Regions from separate parts of the Aeromicrobium halocynthiae genome, predicted to be linked through region 2. Evidence: predicted binding sites of a transcription regulator. Region 2 holds the regulator's gene; the other holds the start of a gene.
What was found. Region 2 encodes LexA, which represses DNA repair genes until DNA is damaged. Its sites were predicted from a motif close to TCGAACANNTGTTCGA; they were not measured.
Positions count from the first base shown of each region.

Region 1 (4,196 bases), on a different contig from region 2:
GTCGCACACCGCATACCTCACCCCTGACCAGCTCTGCCGCGCACTGAGCCTGCGCGACCTCACCGATCCCGCCCAGGGGCCGCACGCCGTCCACGTCCTGCTCGACGAGGTCGTGGGGCGCCTCCGGTCCCAGTGGGACACCCCTGTCCGCACCGTGCGCAGCTCGCCGATCGTGCCGGTGCGGGAGAACTACGACCGCCTCGGCTACGCCCCGGGCGACGTCACGCGCGCCCGCCGCTACACCCGCTACGTCAGTCCGACGGTGATGCTGCGCAGCCACACCAGCGCCGACCTCCCGACCGCGTTGGAGGACTACGCGGGACGGGACGAGGTCGACGAGCTGATCGTGGTCCCCGGGCTCGTCTACCGGCGCGACGCCGTCGACCGCAGCCACGTGGGCGAACCGCACCAGGTCGACCTGTGGCGGATCCGCAGCACAACGGACACGAGCGACGCGGACATGCTCACGATGATCGGCTGCCTGGTCCAGGCCGTGCTCCCGGGCGCGCAGTGGAGGACCACCGACGTGACGCATCCGTACACGGTGGGTGGCCGGCAGATCGACGTGCTCCACGAGGGGGAGTGGCTCGAGCTGGCAGAGTGCGGGCGCATCCATCCCGACGTGCTGCGCGGGTCCGGCCTCGACCCCGAGCGGTGGTCCGGCCTGGCCCTCGGCATGGGACTGGAGCGGGCGTTGATGCTCCGCAAGGGCATCCCCGACATCCGCTACCTGCGCGCCGAGGACCCCCGCATCGCCGAACAGATGCTCACGCTGGACCCGTGGCAGCACGTCTCGCCGTTGCCTGCGGCCCGGCGGGACATCTCGGTGGTCGTCGATGCTGCCGAGGACGAGGAGACGCTCGGCGACCGCATCCGCGACGCGCTGGGCGACGACGCGGACGTCGTCGAGTCCGTCGACGTGCTCGGACGCACGACGCACGAGGAGCTGCCCGAAGGCGCGCGTGCTCGGCTCGGCACGCGGGCCGATCAGGTCAACCTCCTGCTGAGGATCGTGCTGCGCCCCATCGACCGCACCCTCACCTCGGAGGAGGCCAACGCCATCCGCAATGCGATCTATCGGGCTGTGCACGAGGGACCGGTGCTCGAGCTGATCTGAAGTCGTGGCGGGACTGACCCTCGCGGCTGGATACCGTCGTCAGGTGAGTGCCTCGAAGGTGGTGCAGGCCGGGGGTGCCGCCGTGCTGGGCGTGTATCTCCTCGCGACGGCGGGTGGTGACCGCGGGGCACTTGGTTCGTCTGCACGCATCCTGTTGGCGCTCGGATGCGCCGCGCTCGCCGGGCTGTTGCTGCTGCGGGACGACATGCGTTGCGCGACAAAGGCCTTCGCATTGGCGGGCGCGATCCTCGGGATTGCGGGCGTCGTGCTCGGCTGGATCGCCGCGTTCGGCTGACTGACGTGGCCAGTGCGGGCGTGGTCGTCGAGACGTCAGGCGGCGACTTCGCGGCCGGTGGGCAGGATCCATCGCAGGACGTCGTGTCCCTTCATGGAGTGATGCCGTCTGCACAGTGCCCACATGTTGTCCCCGTTGGTGGGTCCGGTGGGCCAGGGTTCTCGGTGGTCGAGGTCGCATCTGTCTGCTGGGACTCTGCATCCTGGTGCTCGGCAGACCCCGTCGCGGAATCTGATGGCCTTGGCGAGGGTCTCGGGGGCGAAGCGTCCGACGTAGTCGTGAGCCAACGTGTTCCCGTGGACGGGATCGGTGATGATCCGGTGCCAGAACGTCTCGTCGGGGTCGAGATCCTCGAGGATCCACGACGCCGGGACGGACCATTCACCATCGGATGACTCGGCGTGGCCGTGGACGAGCCCGGTGAGGACGTCGGCCTCGATCGTCACCGCGACATCGCCTGTGACGGTGGGTTCGGCGGTGGTCTCGCCGTGGGTGAGCCAGGAGACGTACAGGTCGGCCGTGCGCTGAGGGAGAGTCCGCTGGTCGTCCTCGTCGACGGGGACGCGTGCTGCGCGGTCGAGGCGCTTCATCACCGCAGCGGCTTGGTGGGAGGGCAGGTAGGCGCTCAGCCAGGACATGCCGTCCTCGAGATGGTGCAGCGACACGTACCGCTGGTCTCGGGCCTTCTCTGCCCGGTCGAGGGCCTCGTCGGGCTCGATCCGGGTGACGAACCGCTTGACCCAGGCCCGCAGCTCGGCCGTGGTGTGGGTGGTGGCGTAGGCGAGGGCCTTCTCGTCCAGCAGCGCCCACGAGGACTCCCGTTCGAGGCGGTCCAGGCCGGTGGAGATCTCGCGAACGCGGGCGGCGTCGATGATGCCGTCGCGGAACGCGGCCCAGCAGGAGGGCGCGTGGGCGACCATCCGGTCCGCGATGGCCAACCTCGACCAGACCTGGTTCTCCGAGAGGCCCATGGCCTGCCCGATGGACATCGGGATCGCCGATCGCTCCACCAGCTGCCGCATCGAGCCGTCGAGCCGGCTGATGCGAGCCTCCTCCGCGTCACGGAACGCGAGCATCGAGCAGTACTGAGCTGCCTCGGCCCGCGCCACCGCGCGGGTGGCCGAGGTCATGGCCTCCTCGCTCGTGCTCTCCCCGACGTCCATGAATCAAACATACGTGCGACCACTGACAGTCTTGAATGTCCGCGTGCGGCAGGTTTGGCTCCCTGGCTGGGAACGTGGTTTCGATACGCGGTCGCAGGCTCCTTCGTCGCTGCGACCGCTACTCAACCACCGAGGGAGCACCGATCGTGCGGGTTCCTGGGTGGCTGTGGCCGACTCGCCCCGAGCACTCACTCCGGCCGGGTCACCCCCTGAACCAGCGAGCTCAGTCGTCGAGCGCGTCGAGTTCCTCCAACGCCTCCCGGGCCCGCGCGACGCGCACCTCCTCCTCGTCCTCCCACCACCTCGGCCCGCGTTCGCCGAGGCCGTGCTTGGCGAGGTCGACGCGTCGCCGGGACGCGCGGACGGCGTCGTCGTCCCCGGCGTTCTTCGCCACCCGGACGCCGGAGCGTCCGCGGCCCAGGTGGGAGGTGAGGCGCTCCACGACGTCGTCCGGGAGGCATGGGTCGGTGCGCCGCCAGCGGCGGCCGTTCACGACGAAGAAGTGCTCGTCCTCCACGGGGTCGTCGGCCACCGCACCAGCAGACGACGAACCCGACGGGCTCGCACGTCGAGCACGAGGACGCTGCGACGATGACTCCATGCGAGCGATGGTGGTCGACGAGGTCAGGGGACGCCCCGAGGTCCGGGAGGTGCCCGACCCGCAGGCGCCCGACGGGGGAGTGGTGGTGCAGGTGCAGGCCACCGGGCTGTGCCGCAGCGACTGGCACGCGTGGGCCGGCCACGACGACATCGCCTTCCCGCACGTGCCCGGCCACGAGCTCGCCGGGATCGTGACGTCCGTCGGGGCCGGGGTGGAGCGGTGGCGCGGCGGCGAGCGGGTCACGGTGCCGTTCGTGTGCGGCTGCGGCCGGTGCCGCTGGTGCGCGCAGGGCGACGCGCAGGTCTGTCCCGACCAGCAGCAGCCAGGATTCACCCACTGGGGATCGTTCGCCGAGAAGGTGGCCTTGCACGCTGCCGACACCAACCTCGTCGCCCTGCCCGACGCCGTCGACGACGCGACCGCGGCGAGCCTCGGCTGCCGGTTCGCCACCGCCTACCGCGCCCTCCTCGCCCGTGCCGGGTTGCGCGAGGACGAGTGGGTGGCGGTCGTCGGTGCCGGGGGAGTGGGGCTCAGCGCCGTGATGATCGCCAAGGCCCGCGGGGCCCGGGTGGTCGCCGTCGACCGCAACGCTGGTGCCCTCGAGGCGGCCACCGCCCTCGGTGCCGACCACGTCCTGACCGCCGGCCCCGAGGTCGTCGACGCGATCCACGACATCACCAGCGGCGGCGCACACGTCGCCGTCGACGCCGTCGGCAGCGAGCAGACCTGTGCTGCCGCGATCCACGCGCTCGCGCGGCGCGGCCGCCTCGCCCAGGTGGGCCTGCTGCCGCCCGTCGACGGCCACCCCCGCGTCCCCATGGACCGCGTCATCGGCTGGGAGCTCGACGTGCTCGGCAGCCACGGCATGGCCGCCGCCGACTACCCCCAGCTGATGGACCTCGTGACGAGCGGGGCGCTGCGACCCGGTGACCTCGTGGCCCGCACCGTCGGCCTCGACGAGGCGGCCGCGCTGCTGCCGACGGTCGACGTCAGCGACCTCGCCGGTGTCACGATGATCGA
Region 1 is NZ_BAAAPY010000011.1:63,565-67,760, reverse strand. It holds gene srmL (PheS-related mystery ligase SrmL) at 1-1,117, shown strand, start outside; gene ABD213_RS13325 (hypothetical protein) at 1,161-1,412, shown strand; gene ABD213_RS13320 (HNH endonuclease signature motif containing protein) at 1,448-2,575, opposite strand; gene ABD213_RS13315 (hypothetical protein) at 2,799-3,107, opposite strand; gene ABD213_RS13310 (zinc-binding dehydrogenase) at 3,175-4,196, shown strand, end outside.
Region 1: the regulator LexA is predicted to act here: its motif matches at 2,579-2,594, upstream of ABD213_RS13320 (HNH endonuclease signature motif containing protein).

Region 2 (4,196 bases):
ACCGTGCGTACCGTCCTCGACGCCGCCGTCGACGCCGTCGGCGGCAGCGAACGGCCCGGCCAGGTGACGATGGCCGAGACCGTCGCGGAGGCGCTGGACCAGGAGCGACACCTGCTGGTGCAGGCGGGGACGGGCACCGGCAAGTCCCTCGGCTACCTCGTGCCGAGCATGCTGCACGGCGAGCGGGTCGTGATCGCGACGGCGACGCTCGCCCTGCAGCACCAGCTCATCGAGCGCGACATCCCCGCGCTGCGGTCGGCCGCTGCCTCGGTCGGTGCCGAGGTGCCGCACTGCGCGGTGGTCAAGGGCCGGGCCAACTACGCCTGCCTGCACCGGGTGCGCGAGGGCGTCCCGGACGACCAGGGGGTGCTCGTGGAGGTGCCCGAGGGCGAGCTGGGCGCGGAGGTCGTGACGCTGCGCCGCTGGGCCGAGGACCAGGCCGAGAAGGAGAGTGTCGGCGACCGCGACTCCGCCCCCGCGCACTCCGAGCGGGCGTGGCGCCAGATCAGCGTCAACCACCGCGAGTGTCTGGGCGCCACCCGCTGCTCCTACGCCGAGGAGTGCTTCGCCGAGCGTGCCCGCGACGACGCCGCGCAGGCCGACGTCGTCGTCACCAACCACGCGCTGCTGGCGATCGACGCGATCGACGGCGTCCCGATGTTGCCCGAGTACGACGCCGTGGTCGTCGACGAGGCCCACGAGCTGGCCGCGCGCGTCACGCAGGCTGCCACCGCGGAGCTCGACGCGGGCGCCGTCGAGCGCGCGGCGCGGCGCGCCCGCTCGCAGGTGCGGGGCGAACGTGCCGACCGTGCCGTCGACGACCTCACCGAGGCCGCCGACGCGCTCGGTGACGCGTTGAGCCACACGCAGGTGGGTCGGATCGAGCGAGCGGAGGAGGCGCTGTCCGAGGCCCTCGCGATGGTGCGCGACGCGGCCCGCAACGTGGTCTCCGCGCTGGTCAAGCCCGCCGACGAGAAGGACGGTGAGGACGCCGGCCGTCAGCAGGCCAAGGCGCAGCTGGAGGAGCTGCGCACGATCGCCGAGCGGATGGCTGCGGGCAAGGAGACGGAGGTGCTGTGGGTGGCAGAGACGCGCAGCGGCGCGCCGCTGCTGCGCATCGCGCCGATCGACGTCTCCCTCGCGCTGCGCGACCGACTGTTCGCCGAGAAGACCGTCGTGCTGACCTCGGCCACGCTGACCCTCGGCGGCGGGTTCGACCCGCTGGCGGTCTCGCTCGGCCTGCCTGCCGGGGACGAGGAGTCGTGGCGCGGCATCGACGTCGGCTCGCCCTTCGACTACGGCCGCCAGGGCATCCTCTACGTCGCCAAGCACCTGCCGGCTCCGGGCCGCGACGGGCTGCAGGAGGCGCAGCTGGACGAGATCGCCGCGCTCGTCGAGGCCGCCGGCGGACGCACCCTCGGGCTGTTCTCCTCGCGCCGGGCCGCCGAGGCCGCTGCCGCGGCGACGCGCGAGCGACTCCCGGACCTCGACATCTGGTGCCAGGGCGACGCGCAGCTGCCGGAGCTGGCGCGGCGATTCGCGGTGACGGACTCCACCTGCCTGTTCGGCACGTTGAGCCTGTGGCAGGGCGTCGACCTGCCGGGCTCGACGTGTCAGCTGGTGATCATCGACCGGGTGCCGTTCCCGCGCCCGGACGACCCACTCATGAGCGCCCGCCAGCGTCTGGTCGAGAAGCGCGGGGGCAACGGGTTCATGAGCGTCGCGGCGAGCCATGCCGCGCTGCTGCTGGCCCAGGGAGCCGGGCGGTTGATCCGCCGCGCCGACGACCGCGGGGTCGTGGCGGTCCTGGACCCCCGACTGGTCACCGCCCGGTACGGGTCGTTCCTGGCAGCGTCCCTGCCGCCGATGTGGCGCACCACCGACCGCGACGCCGTGCTCGGCGCGCTGCGACGACTCGACGAGTCCTGACGTCGCGGTCGGTGGGTCAGGGCTGACGCCCTGCGCTGGTCGGCCCCCGGGTCAGAGACGACGAAGGACCGCGGTGACCTTGCCCAAGATGGTGGCGTGGGTGCCGTCGATCGGGGAGTAGTTCTCGTTGTGCGGCATCAGCCAGGTGGCGCCGTCCTTGCGCTGGAACGTCTTGACGGTGGCCTCGCCGTCGAGCATGGCGGCCACGATCTCGCCGTTCTCGGCCATCGGCTGCTGGCGCACGACGACGAAGTCGCCCTCGCAGATCGCCGCGTCGATCATCGAGTCGCCCTGGACCTGCAGCAGGAACAGGGTGCCGTCGCCGACGATGGAGGCAGGAAGGGGAAGGACGTCCTCGACCCGCTCCTCGGCGAGGATCGGCCCGCCGGCGGCGATCGTGCCGACCATCGGGACGTACGTGGCGGCGGGGCGGGCGTCGCCGATGCCGGTGGAGTCGGCCTCGTCCTCCTCGGCCGGACCGAGCGTGCGACGGGCCTTGAGGACCTCGGGCAGGAAGATCTCCAGGGCACGCGGCCGGTTCGGGTCGCGCCGGACGTAGCCCAGACGCTCCAGGACGCGCAGCTGGTGCGCGACCGAGGACGTGCTGGCCAGGCCGACGGCGACACCGATCTCGCGCATGCTGGGCGGGTAGCCGTGCTTCTCGATCATCTCGCGCAGGAAGACGAGGATCTTCTGCTGCCGCTCGGTCAGGCCGGTCATCTCGTCGACCGGACCGTCGGGCAGCTCGCGCGGGGAGTTCTTGGAACCCTTCGGGCGGCCGCGGCGGGGTGCCTGGGCGGTCGTGCCCGCTGGCGTACCAGCCTCGGGGGAGTCGGAGGTCTTCGTGTCGTCGCTCATGTGATCACCGTAACGACCTCCACGGACAGATCCAAACATCTGTTCGATCGGCGTGTCGTGAACACGCCTCGCGAAACTTCTTGCGAAAAATTTCTGCCCGCGATTCCAGGCCTGATGGGGTCGATGTCGCTCCCGCGTTCGATTCGGGGCTGTTTTTGTCCGAGGTCTGTCGTAGTGTCGTACACGTGTTCGATCGAACGTCTGTTCCCCGTCGCACCACCCCGCGGCCCGGATCGAGTGACATCGCGGACCTCGGTCGGACACCTCACTCCACAGCACCCGTTCCCTTCCCCACGGAGGCACCCATGAGCACCATCACCCTCGCTCCCGGCCACTTCACCACTGCGCCCCGCACGTCGACGCGGCCCATCTCCTCGACCTCCGGCTCCGCCGGCGCGGTGCGCCTGACGCGTCGCGGTCGCCTCGTCGTGCTGGCAGCGGCCCTCGCCGTCATCGCCTTCGCCGTCGTGGCCCTCGGCCCGTCGGTCGTCGCCTCCGGTGAGCGGGGCGACGTCCCGGCCACCACGGTCGTGACGGTCCAGCCGGGCCAGACCCTCTGGCAGATCGCCGTCGAGGCCAACCCCACGGGCGACCCGCGCCGCACGGTCGACGACATCATGCGCATGAACGCGCTCTCCAGCGCCGGTGCCCTGCAGATGGGCCGCGAGCTCGCGGTGCCCGTCTACGAGTGAGGCACTCGAGAACGCTGTGAGGGGTGCGGCCCGAGCGGTCCGCACCCCTCACCGTGTCCGTTGTCGTGCGCGGATCGGGCTCTCTGTCGGGTTCACCTTTGCCGCCGCAGGCGTGACGTCCCCGCAGCCGGCGGTCCCGACCCTGCGCGCGTCGAGGCGACGAGCGGACGGGCATGATGACGCCATGCGCTTCCACGTCGTGGCCGACGACACCGATCGCGACGGCGGGTACGTCGTCGCTCGGCTGACCCAGCTCGGCTACCGCCCCGAGTGGCTCGACCGCGACGAGCTGCCGGTCTTCACCGATCTCGGCGAGTCGGCCCTCGTGCTGCTGCTCGGCTCCGAGCGCGGCGCCCACGAGCCTCGCTGGCAGGCGTCGGTCGAGGCCGAGGAGGCGCTCGTCCGTGCGGCGCTGCGCGCCGGCACCCCGGTGATGGGCATCTGCTTCGGCGCGCAGGTCCTCGCCCGCGCCCTCGGCGGCACCTCCTACCGGGGCGACGACCCCGAGGTGGGGTTCAAGCGGGTCGACACCGTCGACCCGGTCCTGTGCCCCGAGGGTCCCTGGGCGCAGTTCCACCGCGACGTCATGGTGCCGCCGCAGCAGGCCCGTGTCCTCGGCAGCAGCTGGTTCGGTCCGCAGTGCTTCACCGACGAGAGCCTCGGCACCCCGGCCATCGCGTGGCAGTTCCACCCTGAGGTGACGCCGCAGACCTATGC
Region 2 is NZ_BAAAPY010000006.1:138,876-143,071, forward strand. It holds gene ABD213_RS10100 (ATP-dependent DNA helicase) at 1-1,929, shown strand, start outside; gene lexA (transcriptional repressor LexA) at 1,981-2,787, opposite strand; gene ABD213_RS10110 (LysM peptidoglycan-binding domain-containing protein) at 3,093-3,479, shown strand; gene ABD213_RS10115 (type 1 glutamine amidotransferase) at 3,664-4,196, shown strand, end outside.